DNA from 2 places in the Clostridium moutaii genome. Region 2 is predicted to be linked to the other one. Evidence: a T-box and tRNA genes for the amino acid it is inferred to sense, from the RefSeq annotation. Region 2 holds a T-box; the other holds one or more tRNA genes.
The links. A T-box is a leader RNA that pairs with one kind of tRNA and senses whether it is charged. The one in region 2 lies ahead of proS (proline--tRNA ligase), so its partner is inferred to be a tRNA-Pro.

Region 1: it has a tRNA-Pro gene. The T-box ahead of proS (proline--tRNA ligase) is inferred to sense a tRNA for this amino acid. The anticodon was not compared.

What each region holds. Positions count from the first base shown of each region.
Region 1 is NZ_JBGEWD010000010.1:116,672-133,549, reverse strand. Features, by position in the region: gene glmU (bifunctional UDP-N-acetylglucosamine diphosphorylase/glucosamine-1-phosphate N-acetyltransferase GlmU) at 1-1,023, opposite strand, end outside; gene spoVG (septation regulator SpoVG) at 1,224-1,514, opposite strand; gene purR (pur operon repressor) at 1,616-2,431, opposite strand; gene murC (UDP-N-acetylmuramate--L-alanine ligase) at 2,665-4,035, shown strand; gene AB8U03_RS11690 (hypothetical protein) at 4,258-4,578, shown strand; tRNA gene AB8U03_RS11685 (tRNA-Pro) at 4,645-4,720, shown strand; gene AB8U03_RS11680 (DUF3189 family protein) at 5,113-5,580, shown strand; gene AB8U03_RS11675 (alpha/beta-type small acid-soluble spore protein) at 5,724-5,924, shown strand; gene AB8U03_RS11670 (DUF2935 domain-containing protein) at 6,255-7,184, opposite strand; gene AB8U03_RS11665 (alpha/beta fold hydrolase) at 7,406-8,218, opposite strand; gene AB8U03_RS11660 (hypothetical protein) at 8,505-8,699, shown strand; gene amt (ammonium transporter) at 9,098-11,014, shown strand; gene AB8U03_RS11650 (response regulator) at 11,001-11,651, shown strand; gene AB8U03_RS11645 (ammonium transporter) at 11,800-13,074, shown strand; gene AB8U03_RS11640 (Ger(x)C family spore germination protein) at 13,434-14,552, opposite strand; gene AB8U03_RS11635 (GerAB/ArcD/ProY family transporter) at 14,554-15,633, opposite strand; gene AB8U03_RS11630 (spore germination protein) at 15,626-16,878, opposite strand, start outside.
Region 2 is NZ_JBGEWD010000004.1:201,627-218,504, reverse strand. Features, by position in the region: partial or broken gene AB8U03_RS06485 (PLP-dependent transferase) at 1-385, shown strand, start outside; gene AB8U03_RS06480 (hypothetical protein) at 470-592, opposite strand; gene AB8U03_RS06475 (hypothetical protein) at 605-757, opposite strand; gene AB8U03_RS06470 (fused DSP-PTPase phosphatase/NAD kinase-like protein) at 918-1,835, shown strand; gene AB8U03_RS06465 (GxGYxYP domain-containing protein) at 1,889-3,493, opposite strand; gene AB8U03_RS06460 (DeoR/GlpR family DNA-binding transcription regulator) at 3,665-4,429, shown strand; gene AB8U03_RS06455 (four-carbon acid sugar kinase family protein) at 4,447-5,715, shown strand; gene pdxA (4-hydroxythreonine-4-phosphate dehydrogenase PdxA) at 5,708-6,703, shown strand; gene AB8U03_RS06445 (MFS transporter) at 6,725-7,972, shown strand; gene AB8U03_RS06440 (glycerate kinase family protein) at 8,076-9,209, shown strand; T-box leader at 9,324-9,549, shown strand; gene proS (proline--tRNA ligase) at 9,645-11,075, shown strand; gene ftsH (ATP-dependent zinc metalloprotease FtsH) at 11,365-13,245, shown strand; gene AB8U03_RS06425 (HelD family protein) at 13,261-15,393, shown strand; gene hydE ([FeFe] hydrogenase H-cluster radical SAM maturase HydE) at 15,446-16,480, shown strand; gene AB8U03_RS06415 (ATPase) at 16,492-16,878, opposite strand, start outside.

The DNA of each region.
Region 1 (16,878 bases), on a different contig from region 2:
AACGGATTTACCTATTACACTTTCAGGTCTTATATAAGCAAAAGGCCCTATAGTAACACTTTCACCTATTTTACTTTCCAATATCACCGAACTTTGCACTGTAACATTATTATCTATTAAACTGTCCTTTATACGGGAATTAGGATATAATATACAATTTTCTCCTATAGTAGTATCTCCCTGGAGCACATTTCCAGGATATATTATAGTATCCTTGCCTATTGTAACATCTAAACCTATATAAGTGGTGTCAGGATCAATAAGTGTAATTCCATTTTCCATATGTATCCTATTTATTCTATTTCTCATAACCTTTTCAGCTTCTGAAAGCTGTGTTCTGGAATTAACCCCCATAACTTCCTCAAAATTTACTGGAAGTGCACCTATTTTTTCTCCATTACTCTTTAATATTTCTATAATATCCGTTAGATAATACTCGCCTTGAGCATTATCATTACGTAATTTATTTAAGCTTTCAACAAGACTCTTTATATGGAAGCAATACATTCCTGAATTTATTTCATTAACTTTTAATTCTTCCGCTGAACAATCTTTATGTTCAACTATCTTGAGTACTTCTCCGTTTTTCTCCCTTATAATTCTTCCATATCCAGTAGGATCATTTACTATAGATGTCAATATAGTAGCTTTGTATTTACCATTATTGTGAAAACTCAACATGTTTTTTATAGTAGTCGCTTTTATTAAAGGTGAGTCTCCCGTAAATATAACTACTGTCCCTTCTTTGTGCCTTAAAAAATCGTCAGCACACAAAACCGCATGTCCTGTGCCTAATTGCCTATCCTGAAAAGAATACTTTACATTTCTGCTCTCAGTAACTGTTTTTACTCGTTCTGCTCCATTTCCAATCACAACATTTATATCCTCTATTTGTGCTTTTTTTACAACATCAATAACTATGTTCACCATTTCTCTTCCACAGATCTTATGCAATACCTTAGGGGTAGAAGATTTCATTCTTTTCCCTTCGCCAGCCGCTAATATTATAGCACAATTATACATTTTAACACCTCTTCGTGGTATAAATCCACTTTTTTCTACACTATATTATTAAAACATCCTATAATATTATATTTTATATGAAAATTATTTGCAACCTTATAGGTAATTTTCGGAATAGTGATTAAAAAAGTATTTTTCAAATATATTTAAATGCAAAAAAGATGGAGGAATAATAAAAAGGAGTAAAATACTCCCTTTTATTATTCCTCCGTCTTTTGCTCGGTAGCAATTTCCTCACTTTTCACTTTTTCGTACTCATCAAGAATGGCTTTTTGTATTTTCTCCCTTGTTTGAGTATTTATTGGGTGAGCAATGTCTTTAAATTCCCCATCAGGAGTTTTCCTGCTTGGCATTGCTATAAAAAGACCGTTTTGTCCCTCTATAACTTTTATATCGTGAACTACGAATTCGTTATCGAAGGTTACTGAAACAATAGCTTTCATCTTACCCTCGGCAGCAATTTTTCTTACCCTAACGTCTGTAATTTGCATATAAATCCACCTCCAAGATGCTTATGTATATACTATTCTCTATATTTTATATTTTTCCTTCTTATTTTATTAAAAACTAATAAAATTTTTTGAAAATTTTATTAGTTAAACATTTGTGAAGGAGATAATGAGGCATTCCCATTTTCATCAATACCTTTAAAATCCACTATTGATACATAATTTTGCACTAACTTCTTAGGAATTCCTACATTATCTATTAGAAATCCTATGCCTAAAAGTTCACTTTCAAATTCTTTTAAAAGATCAATTATACCCATGGCAGTTCCCCCTGCCTTCATAAAGTCATCAATAAAGATACATCTGCTTCCTTTTTTTAATGCCTTTTTAGATAATGACATATTTTGAATTCTCCCTGTAGAACCTGATACATAATTTATAGTTAAAGTAGATCCTTCTGTAAACTTTGTTTCTCTCCTTACAACTACAAGTTGAACTCCAAGCATTCTAGCAACTTCATAAGCTAATGGTATTCCCTTTGTTTCCACTGTAACTACGCAATCGATACCTTTTTCTATAAAAATAGATGCTAAAATCACTCCTGCCGTATGTATTATCTTAGGATTAAACATTATATCTGTCATATATAAAAAATTGCCTGGTATTATTCTTTCTCTATTTTTCAAAATAATACATAACTTTTCAGCAAATTTTCTAGTCTTTTCAGGAGATATCCCACATATATATTTGATCCCACCTGCTGCTCCTGCCACAGTGTCCATTCTCCCCATATTTAATTTACTTAAAGTGTCTTTAATTACCACTATATCTTCGCTTATTGTTGATTTAGCAGTATTAAACATCTCAGTAAAATTATTTAAACCCATTATCTTATTGGGATTTTCAAGTAATACTTTTGTTATTGCCGCTATTCTATGATTTCTACTAAATTTTTGCATTTTATCACCTATCTACATGATCTTACGAATGATATTCTAAGATCTTATTCTATTATTCATATTGTATTCTAAAAGTTGTTTTTAATCAATACTTATTTATCATAACCTTTATCCATGAAACATCCCTATGAATAAATCATATTTTATCATAGAAATATAATTTTCTTGTGTTTTTTAACTAATTTTTGTATATAATTATTGATAGGTTAGTTAATATGAAGGAGTGATTTGATTTGTCATTTGATTTTATAAAAAATAAAAAAGTACACTTTATAGGTATAGGTGGAATAAGCATGAGTGGTCTGGCTGAAATTTTACTTGAAAAGGGATTTAAGGTGTCAGGTTCTGACATTAAGGCTTCCCCTACAACAGATAAGTTAAAATCAATAGGTGCTCAAATATATATAGGCCAAGTTGCTGAAAATATAACTCCAGATATAGATTTAGTCGTATATACTGCTGCCATCTCCAAAGATAATGAGGAACTTTTAAAAGCTAAGGCTCTAAATATTTCCTTGATGACCAGGGCAGAATTTTTAGGGAGTATAATGAAAGGTCACAAATACAATGTAGCAGTATCCGGAACCCATGGCAAAACCACTACTACCTCTATGTTATCCTCTATAACACTCAATGCCAATTTAGATCCCACTATACTAGTAGGAGGCAATCTGGATATCATAAATGGAAATGTTAGAATAGGAAATAGTCCATATTTTATTACAGAAGCTTGTGAATACAAGGAATCCTTTTTAAAATTTTTTCCATTTATAGGTGTAATCTTAAATATAGATGCTGACCACCTTGATTATTACAAAAACATAGATAATGTACAAAACGCCTTTGTAAAGTTTGCCAAGCTGATTCCTCATAATGGATACTTGGTATGCTGCGATGATGATAAAAGGATGGTAAAAGTAATATCTAATGTAAACTGCAATGTAATTACCTACGGAATAGATGGCGGCGACATTACAGCTGGGGACATATTTTTTGATGAAAAGGGATGTGCCTATTTTAAAGTATACAAGGATAATAAAGCTGTACTTTCCTTGCACCTAAACATTCCCGGCAAACACAATGTATTAAATGCTCTAGCCAGCATAGCTGTTTCCTTAATTTTAAATATATCAATGGAAGATATCAAAAAGGGCCTGGAAAGTTTTAAAGGCACTCATAGACGATTTGAAATTAAAGGTAAAAAAAATGGGGTAACAGTAGTAGATGATTACGCCCATCACCCTACTGAAATCAAAGCAACCTTAAGTGCTGCCCAAAACTATCCTCATAAAAGAATAGTTTGTGTTTTTCAGCCCCATACATTTTCAAGAACCATAAACTTATTTAAGGAATTTACTTCTGCTTTTGACAATGTAGATGAACTGATACTGGCAGATATATATCCTGCAAGGGAAAAGGATACTGGAGAAGTGAGCTCCGCTATGCTGGCCAAGGCTATTTCAAAAAGGGGAATAAAATGCAGCAATATTAAAGATTTTAATTCAATAGTTCAATATTTAAAAGATAACTTAAATGAAGGTGATTTATTTTTGACTATAGGAGCAGGAGATGTTTTTAAAGTAGGTGAAATGTACCTGCAATAAAACCATATCATCAAGTAATTCTAAGGCTCAGTTGGAGCTTGTTCATAAGGAATGTCTCCACTCGAACCTTAGAAGAACTTATCCAGAATCGTAACCTTGTTAACACCTCCACTTTACATAGTAGAGGTGTTAACAAGATCATGGGGTAAAATCTATAATTAGGTGTAAAACACTTCTAATAGGGTAATACTATAATTGATAAGCCATTGGAGGTGTTTTAATTTGAAAAACTTTTTAATATCTGCGTTAGTTGACATATTTTTAATTTTATTATCTTATTTTCTATTTGTAAAAATAATTAGCGGTCCTACAAGACACAAGTTATATGAAAAATTTTTTAGATCCTTTGCTAAATTTATAATTTACCTGTTTTTCACGACCTTACTTATAACAGGTTTAAGTGCACTAATACTATACAGGACCTCTTATATAGCTTATATAAACATAATATCTCCAGCATTAGTATCCATATTAGTCGGTTTTCTAATGTCTACAGTTCCTACAAGAGGTGAAGGTGATAATTCTAATATAACTGCAAAATAAAACATTACACCATATAAATTTTTACTGTGACGTTTATATAATATATGTTATAATATATTATATAAGCGGGGTGTAGCGCAGATGGTAGCGCGCTTGCTTCGGGAGCAAGAGGTCGCAGGTTCGAATCCTGTCACTCCGACCATTGATATAGATGGGTTTAACGTTATTTAAGTGTATTGATATTTTTAATAATACCCACCTTTTTCAAATTTATATTATATAAAGTTAAAAATCCTGGCCTAAAAATAAGCCGGGATTTTCTATATTTTAAATCAGGCTATTTTTTTATCATCTATTGTATTTATAGTTTTTATTACTTAACTTCAAATGTTATCCACATCTGTCGATAATATTTAAACAAAAAATATAACTCCAGCTTAATTTTAACTGGGGTTTTTACACATTATATATTAATATTGATTAATTACCAATAATAAAAATATGTTAGATTCTCTTATAAAACTATAATTGTGAATATATTTATAGTTTTGTAAGACACTAAATCTATAAAAATTATAAAAGTAGGTGAATAATATGATTGTCATATATCATGATGTTGGTGGAGCTCATTCTACGGCAGTAGCCGCCAATATACATATCAATAAACTCCCAATGGATAGAATACCAAGCAGAGAGGAGCTACTTGATTTATCAACCTTTGACAAGATTGAAAAAGATCAAATTGGTCATTTAATATATATTGGAGAAGATGAATTCAATGCAAAAATATATACACTTGCCAGGAAATATAATCCAAATATAGTAATACCTGCTATTACTGATATGTATTCTATTTTAAATGACAGCAATAATAAACTTTTTATTATTGATACCAAGCCAACTGTTAATTTACTTATGAATATAGGCGGATATGCTTCAAGAAAATTGCATTGGGTGAATTTTGGAAGGCCCATTGTAACAAAAGGAACTCAACAAGCTTATATGAATATAGTTAATATGGTTAAAGCTGTGAAAAATAATTTAAAAAATAAAAAGCACTAGGTATAAAATCCTTTTTTATATAAACATATCTGCTAAAGTAATATCTTTAAACACTTCTTTGATTTTCTAGCATAATTCTTTCTATATTGTATAAACTTTAATTACAGGAAGTAATTAATACCACAAATAAAGAGGTGTTTTCTATGTCAAGTAAACCATTAGTTCCAAACGCAAAAGAAAAATTATATAAACTTAAAATGGAAACTGCAAATCAATTAGGAATTAATTTAAATAAAAAATATATTGCAGATTTGACCTCAAAAGAGGCTGGAGAAAAAGGTGGACCCATAGGTGGGAATATGGTTAAAAAAATAGTCAAGGATTATGAGCAAAAATTACAGTGAGTCCGTGGTTAACTATTTTATATTATACAACCAAAGACTTTGCCTAAAACCCAGTGATCAAAAATAGTCTTTGGTTGTTTAGGCAATGCTAGTATAATTTCTAACATATACCTTTTTTATATATCCATGTAGTTTTCTATCATGCTGATAAACCCTCTATATAAAATTTTAAATTAAATTCATTATTTTAGATAATGGATGCCTATTTGCAATATAATTTTAAAATGGCATTATTAAATATATTAATAAGGAGGGTATCGTCATGTCCAATTTGATAATATTTTAATTCCACTCTAATTCCTAATATTTTCATTACATAGAAATACTTTATTATACGTTTACTTTCCTAAATATTTTTAATAATCGCAAATAGTGATTTGCTTCTCGTAAAGTGTGATCACCTAATAACGGTATTATTATGGATCTAATTTTACAATCTACCAGCCCTTGTGTACCTTGTGCTTTAAATTTACTTATTTCTATAGTTGCTTTGAGACTGTCATCTGTTACTTTTGAAATTGGTATTGTCTTGTCCATAGCTTCTTTCGCTTCTTCTGTCAATTTGTCAAACTCATTTCCAAAATTATTTGCAGTATTTATAAGTTCATTTTCAGTCGGATCAAGAAGTCCGCGAATAAATTTTGAATGTTCAGCCATAATTCTGTTCCAGAAAGCCTCTTGCTTATAAGCTTCCATTTCTAAGTTGATATTTTCACGATTTTGAAGTTTTTGAACCAACTTATAATAAAACTTTGCTTCTCTTAAAATGTGGTCTATAAGTAGAGGATAATTATTTGTAAATATCTTACATGACATGACTGCTGATAATATCCTAGTCTTAAACTCTGCTAGATCTGAAACCAACTCCATAGCTCTCTGGTTAAGCATAAATACTCTTTGTTCAAATGCGGAATTAACCCTCATTAAGTCATTACACATCAATGTTGATTCTGCATTTGTCAAATTAGTTGAAATGTTTACCCCTGTAAAATATGCTGAAGCCATTTCGGCTTTTAATGTAAATGGAGTTATTACTTCACCAGACTGCAATACACTACAGCTAACAACACCATTAGAAAGAACTACAGTATCTGCTAAAAGCTTATCAAACTCCATTCTAAAGGTATCTGCCTCAAGTATAAGGTTTGAGTCCCTTTGTGTAAAACCTGCTTCTAAAAAGAATGAATGTTCTTTCATAATTCTTGCAAAAAATAGATGTAATTCTAAGGATTGTCGTATAAATTCAATACTAGATGACATAATTCGCCTTTCTCGATAATAATAATTGCTTACGCCATCATTATATTAATTTTATGCGTGAAATGTTACTATTGAATAGCCATATCTATTAAAGCCCGTTTATCTTCACATAATTCTTTTATCCCTTTATATATTTCTATCAATTCATCAAAAGTGACAAATTTTATTTCTGGACCATCATAACCATTTTTAGTAAGATTTTTTTCATAGGAGCTTATACTTTATTCATCAATAAAGTTCATTAATTCTTTATTAAATTTATCTTTCTGATCATAGAATAGTCCATGCCCACTATATTTAAAAGGTATAAGTTTCGAATTCCCAATACTTTGTTTTTGTACTTCAGCTAGTGGAAATGGAACGACCCTATCGTGAATCCCATGGAGAATTAATGTTGGAACATTTATTTTCCTTAAATCAGAAAACAGTACTTCATCTATCCAAGTATTTGCAATAGCCGCAGTTGCCCACCCTGATGCCCTCAATCCCAATTGGAAAAACCACTCTGAGAAAGCTTGGGTTATATGCTGATAGAAAAATGTATCCCCAAAATCCTGAAGCATTTTAGGACGATCAGTATATGTTCCTTGAATAATTTGTAGAACAGTTTCTTTGTCTAAACCATATGGAAAATTAGGACGTTTAATAAGACTGGGAGCGGCGGCTGCAAAAAGAGCAAGCTTAGATACACCATATCCTCTATATCTGGACATATATCTAATAGCAATAGCTCCTCCCGTCGAATGACCTGCCAGTGTAAAACTGCTCAATTGTAATGCTCTAACCACATATCTAACGTCATCTGAAAGTCTATTATAATCATATCCTGTAAATGGTTTATCAGATTTCCCAAATCCCCTTTGATCTATACCAATACACCTATACCCCTTTTTAGGGAGCACATTAAATTGATACTCAAATAAATTATGATCTCCAGGCCAGCCGTGTAAAAATACTATTATTTTATTACCTTCAGGATTAAGATCTTCCACGTAAACTTTCACTCCTGGCTCCACCTCAATATAATATCCCATTAAAATTCCTCCAATATTGAATATTTATATTGGCATATTATTCCTATGAATATGATTTTGTGAACTATTAAGTCATTTCAAAAAATACCATATCACTCAATTTCGTCCTATTTAATTCGCAATTTTTCACTTTAAGAATTACTCTCTATCTCTCTAATCCTTTTCTAAAACTTTTAGACATTTATACAGCCTACTAATTAATTTCATTTTTCCATGACCTTTGAACATTCTTTATTCACTTATACCGTCGCTTAGCATATCTATAATTGTGAAAGGCGGTGATATTATGTCTTCCGTGACTGATAAAATTGTAAATTCAGTGCTCGATTCTTATAATTTTGAAGAAGTTTCTGATTTAACTAAAGAACAATTTTCTGAAATTCTTTCAAGAATATTAGATAACTCTCTAAGCAATAGAACTATCATTGGAAAAACACCAAAACCAAATCATCATCATAGAACACATCGGCATAGACATTAATCAGACGTTAACTGCTCTTGAACTTGCTCTTCAGGAGCAGCCTCTTTTTATTTTTCATTTATGTTAAGTACTTAGGTTCGAATCCTATCACTCCGACCAAAAACATTTTGTTAAAAACTGTAGAATGCAGAAATGTGTTCGACAGTTTTTATTTTATATGCTACGCTAGAATTAGTAGAAATTAATTTGTTGGTGGAATAACTAGAAGTGAAAGACACCGCTTTATTAGTTGTGGATGTTCAGGTGCTATTGATTCAGAAACACCCACTATATTCAACTAACTTCCCACGTTATTAGGTTGGAAGTTGCCGCATCAGGTTTGATGCGGCAGTTTTCAGGGTTCAGGTCAAATTTTTATGCTTTATAATATAGCCGTCTATGAAAGCTGGTGAGAAGCAATGAATGGGATTAATCACTTATGGATACTTATTTGTGCCTGTTTTGTCTTTTTCATGCAGGCTGGTTTTGTTTGTTATGAAGTAGGCTTTGTACAGTCCAAGAACGTTATCAGCGTAGCAATGGAGAATATAATTGCATTTGTAGTTGCAACTTTATCATTTTATTTTGTAGGATTTTCATTTATGTTCGGTATAAGCCATGCCGGTTTTATCGGTACTGACAATTGGCTGCTTTTAAATTTAAAAAGCAATTATGATTATGTTTTTGTATTCTACCAGCTGATGTTTGCCGGAACAGCTGTCACTATTTTTTCCGGAAGCATGTCCGAGAGAACAAAATTAAAAGCCCTGGTAATAGCATCCATTGTTGTAGGAGCTATTATTTACCCCATATATGGACATTGGGTATGGGGAGGCACTTACAGAAATCAGCTTACATTTTTGTCGAGATTCGGATATATAGATTATGCCGGTGCTACCGTAGTCCACTCAACCGCAGGATGGATAGCCCTGGCAGGGACAATTATTGTTGGAGCAAGAAAGGGCCGATGGGATGAAAATGGGAATCCTAAAAGACTTGGCCGATCCAATATCCCATTTGCAACACTCGGAACCTTTATATTATGGTTTAGTTGGTTTGGTTTTAATGGAGGCAATCTTTTAAAATTTGATGACAAAATAGGCTTGATATTGCTGAATACGAATATCTCAGCATCGGCAGGCGTAGTCGGAGCAGTTGTTACTACCTTTTTGATTGCCAAGGATCAAAGCTTTATGGAAGCTATTTTCAACGGAGCCCTTGGAGGGTTGGTAGCGATTACAGCGGGATCGGACATTCTAACTCCTATGCAAGCTATTATTGTAGGATTAATTACAGGATCAGTTGTAGTTCTGGGAAGTTTACTGTTGTTAAAGCTAAAGATTGACGATGCTGTGAATGCAATACCCATACATGCTTTTGGAGGAGTCAGCGGAGCATTTCTCTGCAGTCTTTTTGCCTCACCGGAGTATTTGAACCTTCCGTCAAGGATTCAGCAAATTATGGTGCAGCTTTTGGGAATTACAGTTAATTTTGTTTGGTCATTTGGGGCCGGTCTGCTAATGTTCTATATAATTAATAAGACAATTGGCTTGAGGGTTTCCAACGAAGAAGAGGAAAAGGGGCTTAACATTGTGGAGTTTTCTGATGTTTACTCCTGGATCCATTATCTTGAAGAGGAGCATTATGAGAACCTGACACAGGATCTGTACCAAAAAATCCGCCAACAAAACATTGTGTTGAAGCGTCAGGCAAATATGCTGGTTGTCACCCAGGAGAGAGAAAGAGAGAAAATTGCCCGCGACCTTCATGATGGTGTGGGACAATCACTTGTGGCCTTAAAAATCAATCTTGGCTTAATTCAGAGCAAAACAGAGAACGAAGCTTTAAAAGGTCATGCTGATAGAACCATAAAGCTGGTGGAAAACACCATTGAAGAAATGAGAAATGTTATCTACAACATAAAACCTGTTGAATTAAAAAGAGATGGACTTACAAAAAGTATAATAAGCCTTTGCAATAAATTGGAAAACTTAAGCAATATAAAATTCAACTGCAATATTGCCAATGACTTGCCGGAATGGAATGAAACTGAAAAGTTAAATATATATAGAATCGTTCAGGAGTGCCTTACTAATATCATCAAACATTCCGGCGCTGCTGAAACAGATATAAACATGCTTACACTCAATAACAGACTGCTTTTAATAAGGATAATTGATAATGGTCGGGGATTTGCTGTTAAAAATGTAAACTCCGGTCTGGGGTTAACTGCAATCAGGGAAAGGGCGGCTATGCTGAATGCCAAAATAATGATTGACAGTGAAGAAGGCCAGGGAACAAGAATTATACTGGAGGTTCCGTATGAAAAAAATTAAAGTATTTATAGCTGACGATCACAAAATCTTAAGAGAATCCCTTGTTATTCTGCTTGCGCAGCATGAAAATATAGAGGTTATTGGCGAGGCTGCCAATGGGCAGGAGGCTTACGGAAAAATTATGAAGTTAAAGCCTGATATCGCTATCCTTGACATATCCATACCTCAGTTGAATGGGCTTGATTTGGCTGCCAAGTTGAAACAGGAAACATCATATATAAAAATTATCATTTTGACTATGCATAAAAATGAAGATCTTATCACAAGAGCCCTTTGCATGGGTGTGGAGGGTTATGTTCTTAAAGATAATGCTCTGGAGGAACTCATCAAATGTATCGAAACTGTTTATGATAATAAGATTTTTTTATCTCATAATTTTACTCAGTTGATAGTAGATGGCTTTATAAAGAGCCGTCAGAATAAAAACAGTTTACAGACAGAAGCTCTATCTGCAAGAGAACGCGAGATCCTTCAGCTGCTGGCTGAAGGCAAATCCAACAAGGCTATTTCCATTATTCTTAATTTAAGTATAAAAACAGTTGAAACACATAGAGCAAATATTATGCGCAAAATGGATTTTAATAATATTGTAGATCTTGTATTATATGCTGTAAGAAATCATATCATCGAGCCATGAATTATTGTTTTATTATTTAAAAGCTACAGCTTAATTGATAAAATGATACGGTTTAATTTACGTAATAATACGGTATTTCCTGTATGTATTTTTCCCTTCTCATAACCTATCATGGAATTGAAATAATAATTTATGGGGGGAAATATAAATGATTAATTCGGGAGATACCGCATTTATGCTAATAAGCGCTGCATTAGTGTGTCTAATGACACCCGGGCTTGCATTTTTTTATGGCGGCCTTGTTAGAAAGAAAAATGTATTGACAATCATGACGCAAATCTTTATTTCAATAGGGATAGTCAGTGCAATATGGTTTTTGTGCGGATTTAGTTTGGCTTTCGGGCCTGATGTAAAAGGAATTATAGGCAATATGCATTATGCATTTCTAAATGGCGTGGGAATGCTTCCAAACCATATATATGGGCATACAATTCCTTTCATGGTTTTTTTTATTTATCAACAGATGTTTGCAATTGTCACACCTGCTTTGATTACAGGAGCCTTTGCCGATAGAGTCAATTTCAAAAGTTATCTGATTTTCAGTGTTGCATGGAGTTTCCTTGTCTATATACCCCTTGTTCACTGGATATGGGGCGGAGGATTTTTGCAAAAATTGGGTGTAATCGATTTTGCAGGAGGTATTGTGGTGCATCTCAGTGCCGGTTTTGCCGCATGGGCTTCTGTATTTTTTATTGGGAAAAGGATAATACTTCCCAATGAAGACAATACACCTCACAATATTACTTATGTTGCTCTCGGCACCGGGCTTTTATGGTTCGGTTGGTTCGGTTTCAATGGAGGAGGTGCGCTGGCAGCCAACGGGACGGCAGCTGTGGCATTTGTAAATACAAATATTGCTGGCTCCATAGCTATGGTAACGTGGCTAATTATTTCATGGGTTCACAAAAAGCGTCCTAGCTTTATGGGAACATTAACAGGTGCTGTCGCCGGACTTGTTACGATAACACCTGCAGCAGGCTATGTTGAACCATGGGCTGCTGTGATTATAGGTCTGGCTGCAAGTACGGCATGCTATTTGGCAATACAGTTAAGAATGAAGTTGGGCTTGGATGATGCACTAGATGTATGGGGAATACATGGCGTAGGCGGTATGCTCGGTTCAATACTTTTAGGTGTATTTGCAGTAAAAAGCATTGGTGGGGTTGACGGCTGGATAGCAGGAAACTTTAATCAATTCATAATTCAGCTTTTTGCGGTAGTTATTACTGCTGCATACTCTTTCATTGTAACCTTTGTATTATTAAAGGTGATCAATCATTTTGTGCCTGTAAGGGTTTCAAAGGAAGAAGAAATTATAGGATTGGATGACTCCATTTATAAAGAACATGCATATAATATGCTATCATTTAACCAGCACTCTAAAGTTCAGCCAATAGAAGCAGAAAAGTTAATTATGAAATGATATGCCTTATGGTGTACGGCTGTAAGACATGGCCCGAGCTTTCATCTGTTAAAAGTAACTTGTTTTACATCTTAAAAAGCAGTATTTTTACCTAACTTCCCAATGATTAAGTACTTGTTGTTTTCTGCAGTGATGTACAAGCTTTATTGATTATACTTAAAGTTTGTACATTGCCATAAATTCTAAACTTTCGGGTACCCCGAAGCTGAAGCCGTAATATCAACTGTCATTATATTAATCAAAGCAACGTCATTAGCTGTGGGAATTTATGATTATAGACCTGGTTAAAAGTACGAATGCTGCTTTGCAATATCGTTAAGAATGAAGCAGACTGGGTCTCCTTTATTTTTGTTAAAAATCTAATAATTTCTTCTTCCCAATTTATTAATCTTAACATTTACATTTACCTTGATTTCCGAATTACATATTATTTTGTTCCAATCATTCCCACTTTGTCTGCCATACTTTGCTGCAGCAACCATCCCTAACTGTAGGCAATCCACTTTGCATTCATTTTTCATCTTAATAATGAAATCATTGCATTTGTCCGTAATTTCTTCAGACATTTCCTTATTGAATTGTTCATTTTTTTCAGGGTGATTTTCTAAGTCCTTATAAATAGTATTTTGTATTAAATCTCCCTCTAAATTAATATCTATAATAAACTTATATTTGTCTCCCTTCTTAATGCAAGATACCTTCCTCTTAGATTTAGCATAATAGTCAACATATGTCTGAGGAGATTTTTGTATTGTAAGAATACCATTAACATTATTTTCTCTCATTATATTCATAATTCTAAGTTCATCAATACCAATTTTTGAAACCATTTTATCCTTATCAAATAAAGCCATTCCAGTAATTTTAATTTCATTATTCAATACTTCTATATAAGGTAATACTACATTACATCCTTCACTGTCAACTGATGAAAATAAATCCATAATTTTATAGTCATTTGAAAAGAAATTATAAAATACGGAATTCCTAATCAATCCTTCTATAAAGTCTGCAGAGCTGGGGTAACCCTTTAAATTCATACCAAGTATATCTGATGCCTTTCCTTTACATACTGCAACATATTCAGTATCATTTGAATAAGGATTTCTAAATAGAATATCTATCCAATTCTTTAAACCATAAAGAGCCTGCTGCTCACTTATAATTAATACCTTTTCCAGCCCCAATAAATTTTGCTTATCGTCAGCTAATTGCCTGTTCTGTCTCGTTTGCCCTATAGTCTGTGCGATTCCAGTTCTTAAAATACTTTCTATTTTTCCTTCATGTTCAAATAGATATACGGACATGGGCACAATATGTTCCACTTCACCATTCTTTATGACAAGATCCGCTCCCAGCCCTGAAATAGCATCTAAGTCTTCTATTGGCTGCTGTTGATTTAATCCAGTGGAAAAAAGAACAGTAATTATAATACATATTAAGGCTATACCTATAAATTTCTTTGTATTTTTTTTCATTTTAATTATCCTTTTTCATACAAACTATTAATATTATTGATGTTATATATGCTATATTAAACAAAGTATACTTAGGAATAATATAGCTCAAAAAACCTTGTCTTATTATAGAATTCCTATATTGAAGAGATAAATAAATCATTAAAGGATAAATAGCATAAATAATTTTCTTTATTCCTATGTTATTGAAAAAATCCTTTAAAATAAATGCTGTTGCAAAATAACTATTAGATATGGTTTTGCAAATGATAGTTGACCATAAAATAATAAATATAAAGCTAAAGTTATTTATTACAGGTATTTCTATAGTTTTAGGCACCATACTCACAGACCATTGTGTTTTTGGAATAATATCTATTCCCAAATAATAAATAGTGACAAATGTACTCCAGCAATAAATTATTGCTGTTATCATAACGCCTAACAGAGATACTCTCATAATCCTTGTCTTATCGGTTATATATGGATAGATTAAAAGTATTATCTCAACTCCTCCATAGGCGAAAGCAGAATGTTTACTTGCTCTTATAATATTTAAAACTCCGGAACCCAATATAGGGCATATATTCAAATATGTTCCCTTGGATAATGCTGTAGTAAGAATTAAAGATAATAAAACAGTATATAAAAACATTAATTCATTTACTCTTGCTAAAACCTTTAATCCTTTTATTGAGGTATATGCAGCTAAAAAAAATAACGCTATCAATATTTTTAGTGTACTTAAGAAACTCACCACTAAAGTCTCCAATACCATGGAAATTTCAATAGCTACAGCTGTGGCAAACAACACAAAATATAATAAAAAAATTAGATTTAGCACATTCCCGAAAAACTTTCCAAAGCATTTCCTGCTCAAACTCAAAATATTTTTCTCAGGATATCTTTTGCATAGTAATGAAGCAATAATAACTATATATAATGGATATACACCGCCAATAACTGCTGATATCCATGCATCCTGTTTTGCAATATTAATCAAATCATTTGGTAGTGATAATATTCCTATACCAATCATAGACCCAATAAGTAAAAAGGTAACCTGTAATGGCGTTATAACATTATTTCCTACCTTATTCATCTTTTTTCCTCCAGAACTTATTTTTAAAATCAGTTTGCCTTATTGGATTGTTATTTGGTATACTTTCCGGTCTTTTATTCATTTTCCATAAGGGAGCCCGAATAAATATATCTTTGAAATCACCATATTTATCTAAAGGGAAATATGGAACCCCAAAGCTGTCTAAGGAAAGAAGATATACAAATAAAAAATACCAACCTGAAATTAACCCAAAGGCACCTAAAAAGTTTGTTAAAAAAAGAAAGGGAAATCTCAAAAGCCTTATTGAAATTGACATATCATAACTTGGCACAATAAAGGTCCCTATAGTTGCTACTCCGACTATTACCAGAGTAGCCGGGCTAACTAAATTGGCCTGAAGTGCAGCACTTCCAATGATAAATCCTCCCACAACACTTAACGTTTGACTAATTTTGCTTGGAAGCCTTAATCCTCCTTCTCTTAAAAATTCTATGACAACTTCCATGGATAATATTTCCAAAAAAGGTGATAGTGCTATATTTTTTCTGGATTGAATTATTGGTATTACAAACTTAATTGGAATGAGTTCCGCGTTATACCTAATTAAAGCTAAATAAATGGAAGGCAATAGTATGACAATAAATACACCCAATATACGTATACCTCTATTGAAGCAGCCTGCAATTGTTCTTTGAGAATAATCTTCTGAGGCCTGAAAAAATTCTACAAACAAAGCTGGTATTGTAAGGGCAAAAGGCGTGCCATCCATTAAAATGGCAATTTTTCCTTCCATAAGATTTGACTGTACAATATCCGGCCTTTGGCATGCATATACCTGAGGGAAAATTGAGTATGTATGCTCTTCAATATATTGTTCTATCATTCCATTGGAAGAAACAGTATCTATATCAATTGATGATATTCTATTTATAATGTCTGCAACTAAGTCCTTATCTGTAATATCATCTATATATATTACAGATATATCCTTTTGACAGCGTCTCCCCACAATAAGGTTTTCTATGACTAAGTTTTTATCCTTTAGTTCTCTTTTTATCAGACTTATATTTACCTGGAGACTTTCTACAAAGCCACTCTTTGGTCCCCTAACGCCTACTTCATCCAACGGTTCAGAAATTCTTCTATGCTCTCCTCCCATGGTATCTGCAATAATAAAATCATTTGCCTGGTATATAACAATAGCCGTTTTCCCTCTTTTAATACCCTTTGCAACTATTTCCATATCAGTTTCAATATCAACTTTAGACATTGAAATATACTTAT
Region 2 (16,878 bases):
TGCTTTATCCTGAAACTCCTGCAAATCCAACTTTAAAAATTAATGATATCAGAAAAATATCTGGTATTGCTCATGGTAATAACAGCGATTGTCTTGTATTTGTCCATAATACATTTTGTACTCCATATCTTCAGAGACCAAAGGAGGAGTTGAAGAAGGCATAACTGTTATGAATAATGTTAAACTTGCAGCTCTTGCAGTAAGTTTAGGAGATGCGGAGACCCTTATTGAACATCCTGCTTCCATGACTCATTTGCCATATACTGCGGAAGAAAGGCATGCTGCTGGTATAAGTGATGGTTTGGTAAGGCTATCTGTGGGACTTGAAAACGTTGAGGATATAATAGCTGATTTAAAACAAGCTCTTAATTTAATAGTAAAATAGCTCATGAATACAGAAAAACAGGCAGAAAAGGATAATTACCCTTTTTTGCCTGTTTTTTTAAAAAATAATTCTATTCAAGAGCATCTATTTTGCTGAATGTTTTTTCCTGGTCTTATTATGGTTTTTTGCCTCTTCAGTAGGGGGTGTATTGCCCTTGCACTTTTTCATTCTGGCTTGTTTATTATCGGGTTGACTGTCTTTTGGCATTTTTTATCACCTCTAAATTAATCCTGCATCTTTGTTTCCGGTTTTAGCTTTACCCTGGATTTCTGATACAGGTTTTTCTTTATTTTTCCCCAACTTAGTTTTTTTATTGCTTTCAGTTCCGTGAGGCTGTTTTGGATCCGGTCTTCTCATACCAGCTTTAGACATTTAAATATCCTCCTTAATTTTAAAAGTAAAAAGTAAAATGTATATTTTATTTTTTACACAATTCAATGCAATATACATGTTTTTGCAATTAAATTCAGTAATAATATTTGAGTAAAATTGAAAAGATATATATGAAATCATAAAAGAGAGGTGAAATATTATGAATAAAAAATTTAGCAAATTGATAAGTATGTTTATCTGTGCAGTATTTTTTATATCATTCATAGGGATTATAGGAATATCCTCAGTACATTCTAAAGAAGTTTTCAATACCCAAAATAGTGAGTCGCATCTTAAGATAGATTCAAAGAAAAAAGCTAAGATGCCTAAGAGATTTAGGAAAACCACAGATAATATAGAAAAGAAAGATGTGAATTTAAAAGGATTAACCTCATTAAATGCTTCAGGAAGTGCACAATTTACAGGCAATAATATAAAGATGATGAAAGAACAAATAGGCAATGTGCCTATAGCTGTAGTTGACTTAAGGCAGGAATCCCATGGATTTATCAATAACCTGGCAGTGAGCTGGGTGGGTGAAGACAGTAATAAGGCTAATAAGGGATTGAGCAGAGATGAAGTCCTAGAAGATGAAAGTAAAAAACTCAAGGACATTGAGTTAAATGAAGAAATCGATGTTGATGGAAAAGAGATAATTCCCACTAAAGTCCAAAGCGAGAAGGAGCTTGTAGAGGAAAATGGCATGAGCTACATCAGGATACCGGTCACGGACAATGAAAGGCCTTCAGATGAGATGGTGGATTATTTTATAAAGGAAGTTAAAAAGATGCCTAAGGATACCTGGTACCATTTTCACTGTAAAGCAGGAATCGGAAGAACCACTACCTTTATGGTCATGTATGACATGATGAAAAATTCAAAAGAAGTCAGTCTAGAAGACATAATGGAAAGACAGGTTTTACTGGGAGGCAAAAATCTTCTTAAACCTTCATATAAACCTGGCAGTTTTTCTTCGGAAAGATCTGAATTCGTAAAGAAATTTTACAAATACACACGAGAAAACAAGGATGATTTTAATACCACCTGGTCTCAATGGATAAAAACCAACAGCAATTAAACAAGGGATTTAGCACTATTATTGGTGCTAAATCCTATTTTAGATTAATGATTTTACATATGAGTTATATTTTTCCTTATGAGCTGCATGAATATATCAGGTGTTACCACTTTTACAGCAGGATTTTTATTTAATTGTTCTATAACTTGATTTATATCTTTCATGTTTTTGCTCCAGGCGTGCACGTATACGAAAGTGTATGCATAAGGTGTGGTTATGTCAGTATATCCACTTTTTACGTATCCGTTTATGTCTTTTACTAGATCCTCGTTTTCTCCTATTTTAGACCAGAGCAAATTTCTGCAGGATACTACAGGTTTGCCATTGCTCCATATTATTTTACCCTTGTAATCATCCTGTCTGCTGTAATTTAAATAAAATATGCCTTGAATATTTGGATAGGCGGTGTATTTGTTCCATAGATCCCTGTTGTAAAAAGACCAGTTGTCTAAAACAGATACGTATTTTTGATCCACATCTTTCATATAACTGTTTAGTCTCTTTAAAAAGGGATTTAGTGAATCCGGTTTGAATTCACTCGGATACATGTATCCATTGCCGGAAGGAGATACAATAAAGTAATCCCTGAAAGTGTCTGAGGAGGCATTTTTATAATACATTTTTAGAACAGTTGGTGCCAATTCATACAATGATGGATTTATACTGAAACCCATGTTGAAATTGCCCCTTTTAGGTGAACCATACCATTTTTTAGAACCGTAATTGCTTCCAAGATTCCACTGCTGATTGTCTCCATCTGACATGATAAAGGTTACATAGTGCATATTTCCTGCACTGAAATTTTCCATAGGATTTGCCGTGCTTTTCTGAATTACAGGAGATGATGGAAAGGCACTTAACACTGTCAAATTGTAGGACCAATCAGCAGGAATGACACTTACCCCATTTCTGGAAGCCGCACTTATATTACCCTGTTCGTCAGGGCCCCATCCAAGGCAGGTGGAGTCTTTATTCATAGATCCAAAAACTTTGTTTCTTAGAGAAAAGTCTTTTGGGTCATCTTCGTAGAATATCAGAGACTTGCTCATTATGCCGTAATCTCTGAGGGGAGCATCTCTATTTGGAGACAGCTCAATTACTGTTGAATGATTTAGTCCAAGATTCCACAGGTTGTTATAAGCCCAGTATTTATCGGTATTTCTACAGTCATACTGCATTTTAATACCAATATTTTTTACTTTGCTTTCTATAGATTTATCTACGACTATTGAATCTTTTAAAGATGCCAGAGAACAGGCATTGTTTATCGAAGGATCTTTTTTGGAAAAATTATCATAGAGTACGTAGCCTTTTACAAAATTCTTGAATTCACCAAGCAGATACCAGGGATCGTTTATCATGCTGTAATTGATACCGTAGTTTTCCTTTAAGTCCTCAAGCCATATTTTATAGTCTGGTTGATTTTTATTCAAAGTATATATCTGAAAATCGGATTTATTTGATATCACTCCCTGCAGTGTGGTTATCATGGTATTTTCAGCAGGACTCAGGTTATTTTGTTGTATTACATAAAGATGTTTTGGCATTTTAGAGTTTTTTATATAGTAGGGATGACTTGAAAAAGCACTTACATCTGTAACAAATAAATTGCTTAAAAAAATCATGATAATTGCTATAATTATATTTTTTGATTTCATATAAAGGCACCTCCTGATTTTAGTATGTGGTTTTTTATATAATTGATTCGTACAAGTATTCTTTATAAAAAATTTTTTTATAAAAAGAAGGAATTTTAAATTATTTATAGAATATAACAAATATAAACACAAATGAACAGACAATATGTTCGGTTTAAACAGGGAGGACAAATGATGTTGCCTGAAGAAAGACGTATTAAAATAGTGGATATCTTAAGAAAAAATGGCAAGGCAGAAGTTCATATATTAGCAGACAAATTGAAGGTATCAAAGATGACAATACGAAGAGATCTGGAAATCCTGGAGGATAAAAGACTTTTGATGAGAACCCATGGTGGTGCGGTGTACAAAGACATCATAAGTTATGAAGTGCCTTATATGGACAAAGAAATCGTAAATAAAAATGAAAAGGAGAGAATAGGCAAAAGGGCGGCAGAATTTCTAAAAGAAGGGCAATCATTGATACTGGATGCAGGAACTACTTGCCTTGAGGTAGCTAAGCATATAAAGGCAATGAAAGATATTACCGTAATTACCAATGATATTAAAATAGTAATGGAATTATTTAAATATACTAATATCAGGTTATTTTGTACAGGAGGTATAGTTCAGGAGAATGTTGGGGCTTTAATTGGAAGACATGCAGAATTATTCATACAATCTTTTAATGTGGATTATGCATTTATAGGAGTTACATCAGTGAATAGCAATTATTCTGTTTCTACACCAACAGCTGAAAAGGCTTACTTAAAAAGATTGATGATCAATAACGCCAATAAATCTGTACTTTTAGCAGATCATAGTAAATTCAATAAAACTTCTTTTTCAAAGGTTTGCAATATAGACGAAGTGAATATTTTGATAAGTGACATAGAATTAAAGGATAATATAAAAAAAGATTTGGAAAGGTTCGAAACAAAATTATATTTTGTTTGATTTAGGGAGGTTTTTACATGCCAAATGTTTTAGTAATAGCTGATGATTTTACAGGTGCAAACGATACAGGAGTGCTGCTAAAAGATGAGGGTGGTTTTGAGGCTGTTTCGTTTTTAAGCTGTAATGATATAGAAAAATTTCATTATGATAAGGATATATTTTGTGTAAATACTGATACCAGAGATAAGAAAAGCCAGTATTCCTATAATTTGATAAGGGACATAACCTGTAAATTTAAGAATAGAGTAAAATTAATCAGTAAAAGAATAGACAGTACCCTTAGAGGAAATGTAGGAAGTGAAATAGATGCTGTACTGGATGAGCTGGGGCCGGAGTATAAGGCAATAGTTGTGGCTTCCTATCCTTCTTCAGGGAGAATATGTTTGGGAGGATACATTCTGGTAAATGGGATACCGCTGGAAAAGACTAATGTTTCCAGTGATGTTAAGACTCCCGTGAAATCATCTAATGTGATAAGTATTATAAAATCTCAAAGCAAAAAATCTATTGGATATATACCACTGGAGGATGTTTTAAAAGGTGCTGAATTTTTGAAAGGAAGAATAGAAAAGGATTCCAGTAAAATAATTGTGATAGATGCGGTGTCCAATGAGGATGTCATGGTTATAGCAGATGCCTGCACATCTTTGAGAGAAAAGGTGGTTTGTGTAGATCCAGGACCTTTTACTTCTTATCTTTCTATAAATAGATTAAAATCAATTAAAGCCACTCCCTACAGATCATTGATGGTTATAGGAAGCATTACAGAACTGACCAGAAAGCAGCTGGAATATTTTAAGGGGCACAGGGAAGTGCTGATTTATAATGTGGATGTGAATAATTTAATAAATGATTTTGAAGATGAACTTAAAAAGGCTTTGGATTACATGCAAAAAGATTATGAAAATTATAAGTACTTATGTATTACCACTTCTTTGATAAAAGCTGAGATAGAGAGTGGGATAAGTTTGGATGTATCCAATATTATATCTGATAGGCTGAATAAAATAGCCAAGGCAATTTTAGATATGAAAGATTTTAATATTAAATTGGTGTATTTGAGTGGAGGTGATACAGCTCAGGGATTTTTAAAAAACATAAATTCCATTGCAATGGAGATAATAGAGGAAATAATCCCTCTTGCAGTTTATGGAAAGATAATAGGGGGTCAATTTCATGGATTACATGTATTGACTAAGGGAGGATTAATCGGAGATGAAACATCTATGGCTTTTATAATGTCCACTATAGAAAAAAATATTGAAAGAGGTAGTAAAGATGAATAAAAAGATTATAGCAATACCAATAGGAGATATAGCAGGAGTTGGACCTGAAATAGTAGTGAAATCTCTTAATAAAAAATTTGTTTATGAAAATACAAAGCCTTTGGTGGTAGGTGAACTGAAGGCCATAAAGAGAGCATTAAAAGTAACAGGTATAGAACTGGAGATCAATGTAATAGATAGTGTTAAAGAGGCGAAATTTGAATTTGGAACTATTGATTTAATAGATTTAAACAATGTGGATTCAGATAAAATAGAGTTTGGTAAAATACAGGCAAAAGCAGGTAAGGCGGCTTTTGAGTTTATAAAAAAATCTGTGGAACTTGCACAAGCTCATGAGGTGGATGCCATAGCCACTACACCTATAAATAAAGAAGCTTTGAAAGCAGCAAATATAAATTATATAGGTCATACTGAAATATTGGCTGGTCTTACAAATACTGATGATCCTATGACTATGTTTCAAGTACGTAATCTCAGGGTATTTTTCTTAACTAGACATGTGTCCCTGGCAAAAGCTGTAGAATCTATAAAAAGGGAAAGAGTATATAAATACATTTTAAAATGTAATGAGGGACTTAACAGATTGGGGTTAAAAGATTCCAGAATTGTAATTGCAGGTTTAAATCCTCATGGTGGAGAACATGGGCTATTTGGATGGGAAGAAGTAGATGAGATAGTACCTGCTGTAGAAGATGCAAAAAAACAGGGAATAAATATATCAGGACCTATAGGAGCTGATTCCGTATTTCATATAGCATTAAACGGTGGTTATGATGCGGTAATATCACTATACCATGATCAAGGCCATATAGCTACCAAGATGGTTGATTTTGAAAGAACAATTTCTGTGACTGTAGGATTACCTTTTATAAGAACATCTGTGGATCATGGTACAGCTTTTGATATTGCAGGAAAGAATATTGTGAGTTCTGTCAGCATGGAAGAGGCAATTAAATTAGCTTATAAATATGCAGAAGTATACAAATAAAAAAAAGGAGTTGTTATAAAAATGGAGTCATCATCAAAAAGGTGGGTCAGAATTATACCAGTGGCATTTGTAATGTATATGACAGCTTACATGGATAGAATCAATGTATCTATGATACTGCCATATATAGATAAGTCATTTAATCTGTCAAGTGCGGATATTGGTATAGCTGCAGGAATATTTTTTGTAGGGTATATGGTATTGCAAATACCGGCCGCAATATTGGCAGATAGATGGAGTGCCAAAAAAGTTGTATTTATACTTATTATGCTTTGGAGTGTAGCGGCTATGTGTACTAGCTTAGTTCAAAGCAAAACACAACTTTTTGTATTGAGATTATTGTTGGGAGTTTTTGAAGGCGGTGTATGGCCATCAGTGTTGGTTCTGCTTGCTAAGTGGTTTCCGTCAGGAGAAAGAGCTCGTGCAAATGCCTTCTGGATGATCAATATGCCATTATCTGCAGTTATCATGGCACCTATTACAGGCTGGTTGTTATCAATAACTAGCTGGCGTATAGTATTTTTAATTGAAGGAATGCTGCCTCTTATATGGGGATTTGTATGGTGGTTTTCAATTGAGGATAGTCCAGCTGTTTCTAAATGGGTATCACCGGAAGAGAGAAAATATGTTGAAGATACAATTGCAAAAGAAAATGAGAATAAACCTAAAGGAGCTGGATATGGCTCGGCTTTTAAAAATCCAACTGTCATCTGGCTGCTGATTGCATATTTCTTCTGGATGTCAGGTTTTTATGGATATACCATGTGGGTCCCAAGTGTTATAAAGGATTTTAAAGGACTTAGTTCTTCTTTGGTTGGACTTATAAGTGCTATACCATTTATTTTTGCAATGATAGCAATGGCATTTAACTCCTCTCTGTCTGATAAAAGAAGGCAAAGAGAAATACATGTTGCCATACCACTTTTGATTGGTGCTTTTGGGCTTATTGGGGGACAGTATTTAGCACATACAGCAGTTACAAAAATGATATTTTTAGTTATATCAGCTATAGGAGTGTATGCACCTTATGGTCCATTCTGGGCAATACCTACAGATATATTGAGACCGGAACTGGCAGCAGCTGCTATGGGGCTAATCAATGCCCTTGGAAATTTGGGAGGTTTTCTCGGACCATATATTGTAGGATGGATTCAGGGGAAATTTGGTGGATACCTGGGTTTCATTGTTTTAGGAATATTTTTAATAATTACAGCTATTGTCTCCATGGGAATTAAGGCCAGCAGAGGTAAGGCATCTGAAGCTAAATAAAAAATTGATATTTTAATAAATATGCTTTTCATAGAAAGGTTTTCAATGTATTATTAATATGTACTTTAATGCACTATTAGTTAAATAATAGGAGGTAATAAAATTGAAAATACTTCTTGCACCAGATTCATTTAAAGGTAGTTTGTCATCAAAAAATGTATGTACTGCACTTAAGGAAGGGATACTTAGAGCAGCACCTAATGCGGAAATAATCGAAGTTCCCATTGCAGATGGAGGAGAAGGAACTGTAGATGCAATTATTACATCTGCAGAAGGTACAGAGTATGCTGAATATGTTACAGGACCGCTGGGAGAAAAGGTGGAAGCCCATTATGGGATTTTAAAAGGTGGTACGGCAATTATAGAAATGGCTTCAGCTTCAGGGTTATATCTTATTCCCGAGGATAAACGCAATCCACTTATAACTACGTCCTTTGGTACTGGCGAGCTTATAAAAAATGCTTTAGATAGAGGATGCAGAAAATTTATAATTGGAATTGGCGGCAGTGCTACAAACGATGGCGGAGCAGGAATGCTTCAGGCTTTAGGTGTAAGATTTTTAGATCAGCATAATAATGAACTTTGCTATGGCGGAGGAAATCTTAATAATCTGGTAAAAATCGATTTGAATAAATTGGATAAAAGAATTTATGAAAGCCAATTCATTGTAGCTTCTGATGTAAATAATCCCTTGTGTGGTGAAAATGGAGCTTCGGCGGTATATGGACCCCAAAAAAATGCCACACCTGAAATGGTTAAGGTGCTGGATGATAATTTAAGGCATTATTCATATATTGTAAAAGATACTTTTAATAAAGATTTATCTGAAACTCCAGGTGCAGGTGCAGCTGGAGGCCTGGGATTTGCACTTATTGTATTTCTAAATGCAGAATTAAAGAATGGAATAGATATTGTAATAGATATTACAAATATGGAGGGTAAAATTAAAAACAGCAATTTAATTATAACAGGAGAGGGAAACACTGACTTTCAAACTTCTTTTGGGAAGGCACCTTCTGGTGTTGCCAAGCTGGCGAAAAAATACAATAAACCTGTAATTATATTGTCTGGTGGTCTTGGGAAAAATTATAAGGACTTATATGACATAGGAGTAACCTCATTGTTCAGCATTGTAGATAGACCTATGTGCCTGGAGGATTCTATGAAATATACACCCGATTTAATTAAGAACAGAATAGAGGATATTATAAGAACCATATTGGCATTTTCTCATTGATTTTTTATGCTTCAGATTTTAAATTTTATTTAAAAAATAAAGGTAAAATCTATTGACAACAAATAGTTTATATTCTATTATATAAAATAAGTTATGCTAGTTTAATTAAATATTTAAAATTCAAAGAAGAGGATTAGTAAGCATAGCATTCTTTTTAAGAGAGGAAACGGCAGGTGGAAGTTTCCAAAAGAATATGTTGAACCTACCTTGGAGTTCTGTACCGAAATAGCAGTAGGATACAGCGGCGATTGCCGTTAAAATTGTAAGTGAAGTGAGTATGTTTTATATTTAAATATATTAATCAGGGTGGTACCACCGAAATATAACCTCGGTCCCTTTTTTGGGGATTAGAGGTTTTTTTATATTTAAAATATTAATAATGAAATATATTCTATAGATTAAGTTAAAGTTTTATTAGTATTGGAGGTAGTTAAATTGGATAAAAAATTAGTAGAACAGATAACATCTAGAAGTGAAGATTTTGCCCAATGGTATACAGATATTGTGAGAAAGGCAGAGTTGGCAGATTATTCAAGTGTAAGAGGATGCATGATAATACGCCCTTATGGCTATGCAATCTGGGAGGGTATTCAGAAATATGTAGATACAAAAATAAAGGAAACAGGGCATGAAAATGTATATATGCCTGTATTTATTCCGGAACATTTATTGGAAAAGGAAAAAGAGCATGTTGAAGGATTTGCTCCAGAGGTGGCCTGGGTAACTGAAGGAGGGAATGAAGAGCTTACAGAAAGATTATGTGTAAGACCAACTTCAGAAACTCTATTTTGCGATCATTTTGCCAAGATTATTCACTCATATAAAGATCTCCCGAAACTATATAATCAATGGTGTTCCGTGGTGAGATGGGAAAAAACCACCAGACCATTTTTGAGAACAGCAGAATTTTTATGGCAGGAGGGGCATACAATACATGCCACTAAGGAAGAAGCCGAGGAAGAAACTAGATATATATTGAATTTGTATTCTGAATTGTGTAAAGATGTCTTGGCCATGCCGGTAATTCAAGGTAAAAAAACCGAAAGTGAAAAATTTGCAGGTGCTGTAGACACTTATACTATTGAAAGCCTGATGCATGATGGGAAAGCTCTCCAGGCGGGAACATCCCATTATCTTGGTGAAAATTTTGCCAAGGCATTTGGAATCCAATATTCTGACAAGGAGGGTAAACAGCAGTATGTGCATTATACTACCTGGGCTGTAACAACAAGATTGATCGGAGCGATAATAATGGTACATGGAGATGATAATGGCATGGTAATGCCGCCTAGAATAGCTCCAATACAAGTCATCATAGTACCTATAGCACAGCATAAAGATGGAGTGCTTGAAAAAGCAAATGAATTAAAGAATATACTGTCAAAGTCCTTAAGGGTGAAAATTGATGACAGCGACAAGACACCAGGCTGGAAATTTAGCGAGTATGAAATGAAGGGTGTCCCTGTTAGACTTGAGGTAGGACCAAAAGATATTGAAAAAAATCAGGTGGTACTTGCAAGAAGAGATACGGGAGAAAAGACAGTGGTGTCCATGGATAATTTAGAAAATGAAGTAACTGGTCTTCTGGATAAAATCCACAATGCAATGTTTGAGAAAGCAAAATCCTTTAGGGACAATAATACCCATGATGCCCTGAACATGGAGGAATTTAAAAATATAGAGGAAAATAAGACTGGTTTTGTCAGGGCAATGTGGTGCGGAGATAGTAAATGCGAGGAAAAAATTAGAGAGGTTACGGGAGCAACTTCAAGGTGTATTCCATTTGATCAGGAACACATTTCAGATACTTGTGTATGCTGTGGGAAGAAAGCTGATAAATTGGTTTATTGGGGCAGAGCATATTAAATCTATATAATAGTGAATTAAGAATGATGTGGAAATAGTGATTTTCGCATCATTCTTTTATTTCAGTGAGTGAAAATATGATTTGAATATCAATGTTGATTATGATTAAAAATGCTGTCGAAATTATTATGAGTAAATGATTTTGAGGGCATTTTTGTGTACAATATATTGACTGACTCATTGGTTAAAAATAACTTTAAAAATATTTTGTAAATACTATTAGGAAAAGGGACATTTATTGTTATAATATAAGTAGAACTATAAGCTGAAATAAAGTGGAGGCTACAATATGTTTAACAACAAAAAATTTAATAAAAACAAGTGGAAATACCTTATTTATTATGCATTATTGGCAGCTATGATTATATTCATAGCCAATGAGTATATTAACGGAGCTAAATCCCAGCATATAAAATACAGTGATTTTATAAATGATATTAATCAAAATAAAATTTCTGAGGTGCAGGTAAGCAGGGATAAACTGATTATAATTCCCAAATCTCAGGATAAAGTAGATAAGGGAAAGGTTCTTTATACAGAAAGAATAGAAGATCCTGATTTAGTTAAAAAGTTAAATAGCGCTAAGATTCAATATGGAGGAATACCACAGGAAAATACTGCACTAAAGGGATTTTTTACAAATTGGGTTTTGCCATTTATAATAATTGCATTTTTACTTCAACTATTTTTAGGAAAATTGAACAAAAAAATGGGCAGTGGAGTAATGTCCTTTGGTAAAAATACTGCTAAGATATATGCGGAAAATGAAACTGGTGTAAATTTCAAAGATGTAGCAGGACAGGAAGAGGCAAAGGAATCTTTGGTGGAAATTGTAGATTTCTTGCATAATTCCCAGAGGTATGTGGATATAGGTGCCAGGCTTCCCAAGGGAGCTCTTCTTGTGGGACCTCCAGGTACCGGCAAAACTCTTCTTGCAAAAGCAGTGGCTGGTGAAGCTAAAGTACCTTTTTTCTCAATATCCGGTTCTGCCTTTGTGGAAATGTTTGTAGGAATGGGTGCCGCAAGAGTAAGAGACTTGTTTCAACAAGCTCAAGAAAAGGCTCCTTGTATAGTATTTATAGATGAAATAGATGCTATTGGAAAAAGCAGGGAAGGGAATATGTCAGGAAATGACGAAAGAGAGCAGACCTTGAATCAGCTTTTAGCAGAAATGGATGGGTTTGATTCTTCTAAGGGAGTAGTTATACTGGCAGCTACAAATAGACCGGAAGTTTTGGATAAGGCTCTTTTGAGACCCGGAAGATTTGATAGAAGAGTTATAGTGGATAGACCTGACCTAAAGGGAAGGGAAGATATTTTAAAAGTACACATAAAAGGTGTAAAAGTTTCACCGGAAGTGGATTTAAATGAAATAGCGAAATCCACTCCGGGAGCCGTAGGTGCGGATTTGGCCAATATAATAAATGAAGCAGCATTGAGAGCTGTTAAAAATCACAGATCTCAAGTAAAACAAGAGGATCTGGAAGAGGCGGTAGAGGTAATTATAGCCGGTAAGGAAAAGAAAGATAGAATACTTTCTCCTGGAGAAAAACAGCAAGTTGCTTTTCATGAAGTAGGTCATGCACTTGTAGCAGCTCTTTTGAAGCATACGGATCCTGTTCATAAAATAACTATAGTTCCCAGGACCATGGGGGCATTGGGGTATACCATGCAGCTGCCTGAAGAGGAAAAATATTTAAATACGAAAGATGAAATGATGGATCAAATATGTGTCATGCTTGGTGGAAGATCTGCAGAAGAGGTCAGGTTTAACAGCATATCTACAGGAGCGGCCAATGATATTGAAAGAGCTACCCAAACTGCCAGGAGCATGGTAACAATTTATGGAATGTCAGATAGATTTGACATGATGGCACTTGAGTCCATTCAAAACAGATATTTAGATGGAAGGCCGGTTCAAAACTGCAGTGCGGAAACAGCTTCAATTATTGATGAAGAAACTTTAAAAATAATAAGAAAATCTCATGAGAAGTCTAAGAAAATTCTTGAAGATAATATAGAACTGCTTGTGAGCATATCTAAAAGACTTATAGAGAAAGAAACCTTAATGGGGCATGAATTTATGAGCATGATAAAAGATTATAATGAAAAAAAAGGGGAAGGATCTTCTAATAAGGGAGTTTTGACTTCAGATTCTGATAATGTATAAGGTGGAGATATGGATATGTGGAAAGATGATTTAAAAGGTGAGGCGGATAGGGAAGTTCAATTAAATCTTGAAAGAGAAAAGTTAAGAAAAGTACTGAATGAGATAAATACATGTATGATAGATAGTATAAATCTTAGAAAAGAAGTTATTGATTATATTTTGGATTTACGGAAAAAGAATCTGGAACAATATGAAGATGATGAAGATAAGCTCATTGAGTATTTTGACCATGAAATATATACAAAAGAAGAGCAATTTAGATTGGTAAACAAGAGTATAAAAGAACTTACTATACTGAAGGGCTCGCCTTATTTTGGAAAAGTAATTTTTGAAGATGAGTATGGCAGGGAAAAAATATATATAGGTAGATTCGGAATGAGTAATAGAGAAGATTGTGAACCCGTTATAGTGGATTGGAGATCCCCTGTGTGCAGTTTGTTCTATTCAGGAAGCTTGGGACAAGTTAGCTATAAATCACCTATGGGAACAATAGAAGCAGATATACTGGGCAAGAGGCAGTTTATTATAAAAAAATCAAACCTTATTGGAATGTTTGATTCCAACATAGATGTAAAAGATGAAATATTACAGATGGTGTTAAGTAAAAATGCCGGTGAAAAATTGAAAGACATAGTGATGACTATACAAAAGGAGCAGGATGCCCTAATAAGGCAGCCCAGGGAAGGGGTTGTTGTAGTAAATGGTATAGCTGGTAGCGGAAAGACCACTGTGGCATTGCATAGGGTAGCCTACCTATTATATAATTACAGAAAATTACTTCAGGGAAAGGTGCTTATACTAGGACCCAATAGTATATTCATGGATTATATTTCTTTGGTATTACCCAGTTTGGGAGAAGAAGAAGTTACCCAACTTACATTTAGCGAATTTACCAATGATATTCTGCATTTGCCGGATATCATGGATTTAAGAGAATATATGGAAAATATTTTAAGCGGGGATGAGCAGTTCATCCATGAAATAATTTATAAAAATTCTTTAAGATATGTAGCTGATATAGATAAACTAATCAGCAGTATAGAAGAAAATTGTTTTGTGGCAGAGGATGTACTATTCTATGACAAAATAATAGTGACTAAAGAGGAAATGGAGAAAATGCTTAAATATTACTTTAAGGAGATGCCCCTGTTTAAAAGAAGTATAAGATTGAAAAAGGTCATATATTCAAGGATAAAAGATGAAAGAAATCTTTTAGTAAGATATATACAAAAAAAATACAGAAATAAGATTGAGAATATGACAGAGGAAGAATTAAATGCTCATCAGACAAATTTAGAATACAAAAAAAGAAATGAAATAGAAGAAGTTATAAAAGAAGTTGTAAGAATAAAAAGGAATAAATTAAAGTGGCTGAAAGAACCGGATATAGTGTCAGTATACAGTGACTTTAATAAAAATAGGAAATTGATTCAGGAGGATTTAGCTGCTATTTTGTATTTGAAAATGAAATTAGATGGATCAAGATATAAAGATAAAATAAAGCATATAGTCATAGATGAAGCTCAGGATTATTCTCCGCTGCAATTTAGGGTTATAAAAGAACTTACTGGTTGTAATTCTTTTACTGTAGTGGGAGATGTTAATCAGAGAATTATACCTTCAGATGAAACACCTGCCATGATGAATTTGGACAATATTTTTTCGGATTTAAAGGTGAAAAATTTTTCGCTGGGCAGAAGCTATAGATCTACCAATGAAATAACTAATTATGCAAATCAGTATTTAAAAAATGGCAAAGTCATATCTTTGATAAGAAGTGGGATAGAAGTTGTAGAAGAACAGATAAGTAGTTTAAAGAAACTTGTAGATAAAATACTGGAGGATATGGTAAAACTAAAAGAAAAAGGTTATGAAAGTATTGCTGTAATCTGTAAGGATTTAAAAGATACAGAAACCTTAAGCAATTTAATAAAAAAAACCATGTACATAAAGTTAATCAATGGAGAAGATATGATTTATTCTAGTGGGGAAGTTATACTTCCAAGTTATTTTGCCAAGGGATTGGAATTTGATGCTGTTATAATGATAGATACTTCTTACCGTTGTGATGAAAATACATTAAAATATATAGTGGCTACAAGGGCACTGCATGAGTTGCATGTATATAAGATTTCTTCTATTAATTGATTATATAGTGGTGGTTTGTTCAAATGTTTTTATAAAAGGAGTTTGAAATATTATGAATAAATTAATTTCATTGATTCAAAAAACTGAATTTAATCATTCACTTACTAAAAGTGAAATCATTGAGTTATTTAAAAACAATGAATGCAATGGAGATCTTTTTAAAGCAGCAGATAGAGTGAGAAAAAAATATGTAGGAGATGAGGTTCATTTAAGGGGATTAATAGAATTCTCTAATATATGTAAGAGAAATTGCATGTATTGTGGATTAAGACGTGATAATAAGAACATTAAGAGATACAGGATACTACCGAATGAAATAATCAAACTGGCACAAAAAGCAGTGGGCTATGGTTACAAAACAATAGTTATGCAATCTGGAGAAGACGATTACTATACGGTGGATAAATTAAAATATATAATATCAAACATAAAAAAAATGGATGTGGCTGTAACGCTGAGCATAGGTGAGAAGACATTTGAGGAGTATAAGGCTTTCAAAGAGGTTGGAGCAGACAGGTATTTAATACGAATAGAGACAACTGATCCTGCATTATATGCAAAAATGGATCCGGGCATGAGTTATGAAAACAGGAAACGTTGCTTGAGAGATCTTAAGGTTTTAGGATATGAAGTTGGAACGGGATGCTTAATTGGCCTTCCAGATCAGAGTTTTGAATCATTGGCAAATGATATATTGTTTTTTAAAGATATAGATGCAGATATGATAGGAGTAGGCCCCTTTATTCCAAATGAAGATACACCTTTAAAAAACGAAAGAGGAGGGGATTTTTTAACCAGTCTTAAGGTTATGGCAATAACCAGATTATTAATGCCAAATATCAATATTCCGGCCACTACAGCTATGGAAACGTTGAATCCTAGGGGAAGGACTATAGCTCTTGAAAGTGGAGCCAATGTAGTAATGCCAAATGTAACGGAAGGTGTATACAGAAAACTTTATGCTCTTTATCCAGGTAAGATCTGTACTGGTGATACTCCTGCACACTGTAAAAATTGTATAACCGGTAAGATAATTACCATAGGCAGAGTTATTTCTGCATCTAAGGGATTTAGAGTAAAAGCATAATGGAGAACCCATTATGCCTTTTGCTTTTTTTCATATTCTTTTAGTTTACTTAAAAATTTTTCACAGGTAATGCTTAGGGCATCTGAGTCTATATTTTCAAAATAATATTTTTCTAGATTGTCCTGGAGTTTTTTATTTGAAGACAATATAGATAAACTTTTATGGAGAAAAAGATAGAAATTTGTTTTGTCTTCCTCTACATCTGTCTTATTTATTTTACTGTAGTCAATTAAGTTATTCATATATATTTGTATGCCGTTAAATTGGGTTTTATTAATTTCATTGGAAGTTATAACAGCAGTATTTAACTGGGGCATTATAATGTGTTCTATTTTGTCTATTATGAGAGGATGGTGATATACCTCCACATATAGTCCTTTTTTTAAAGCTTCTTTATA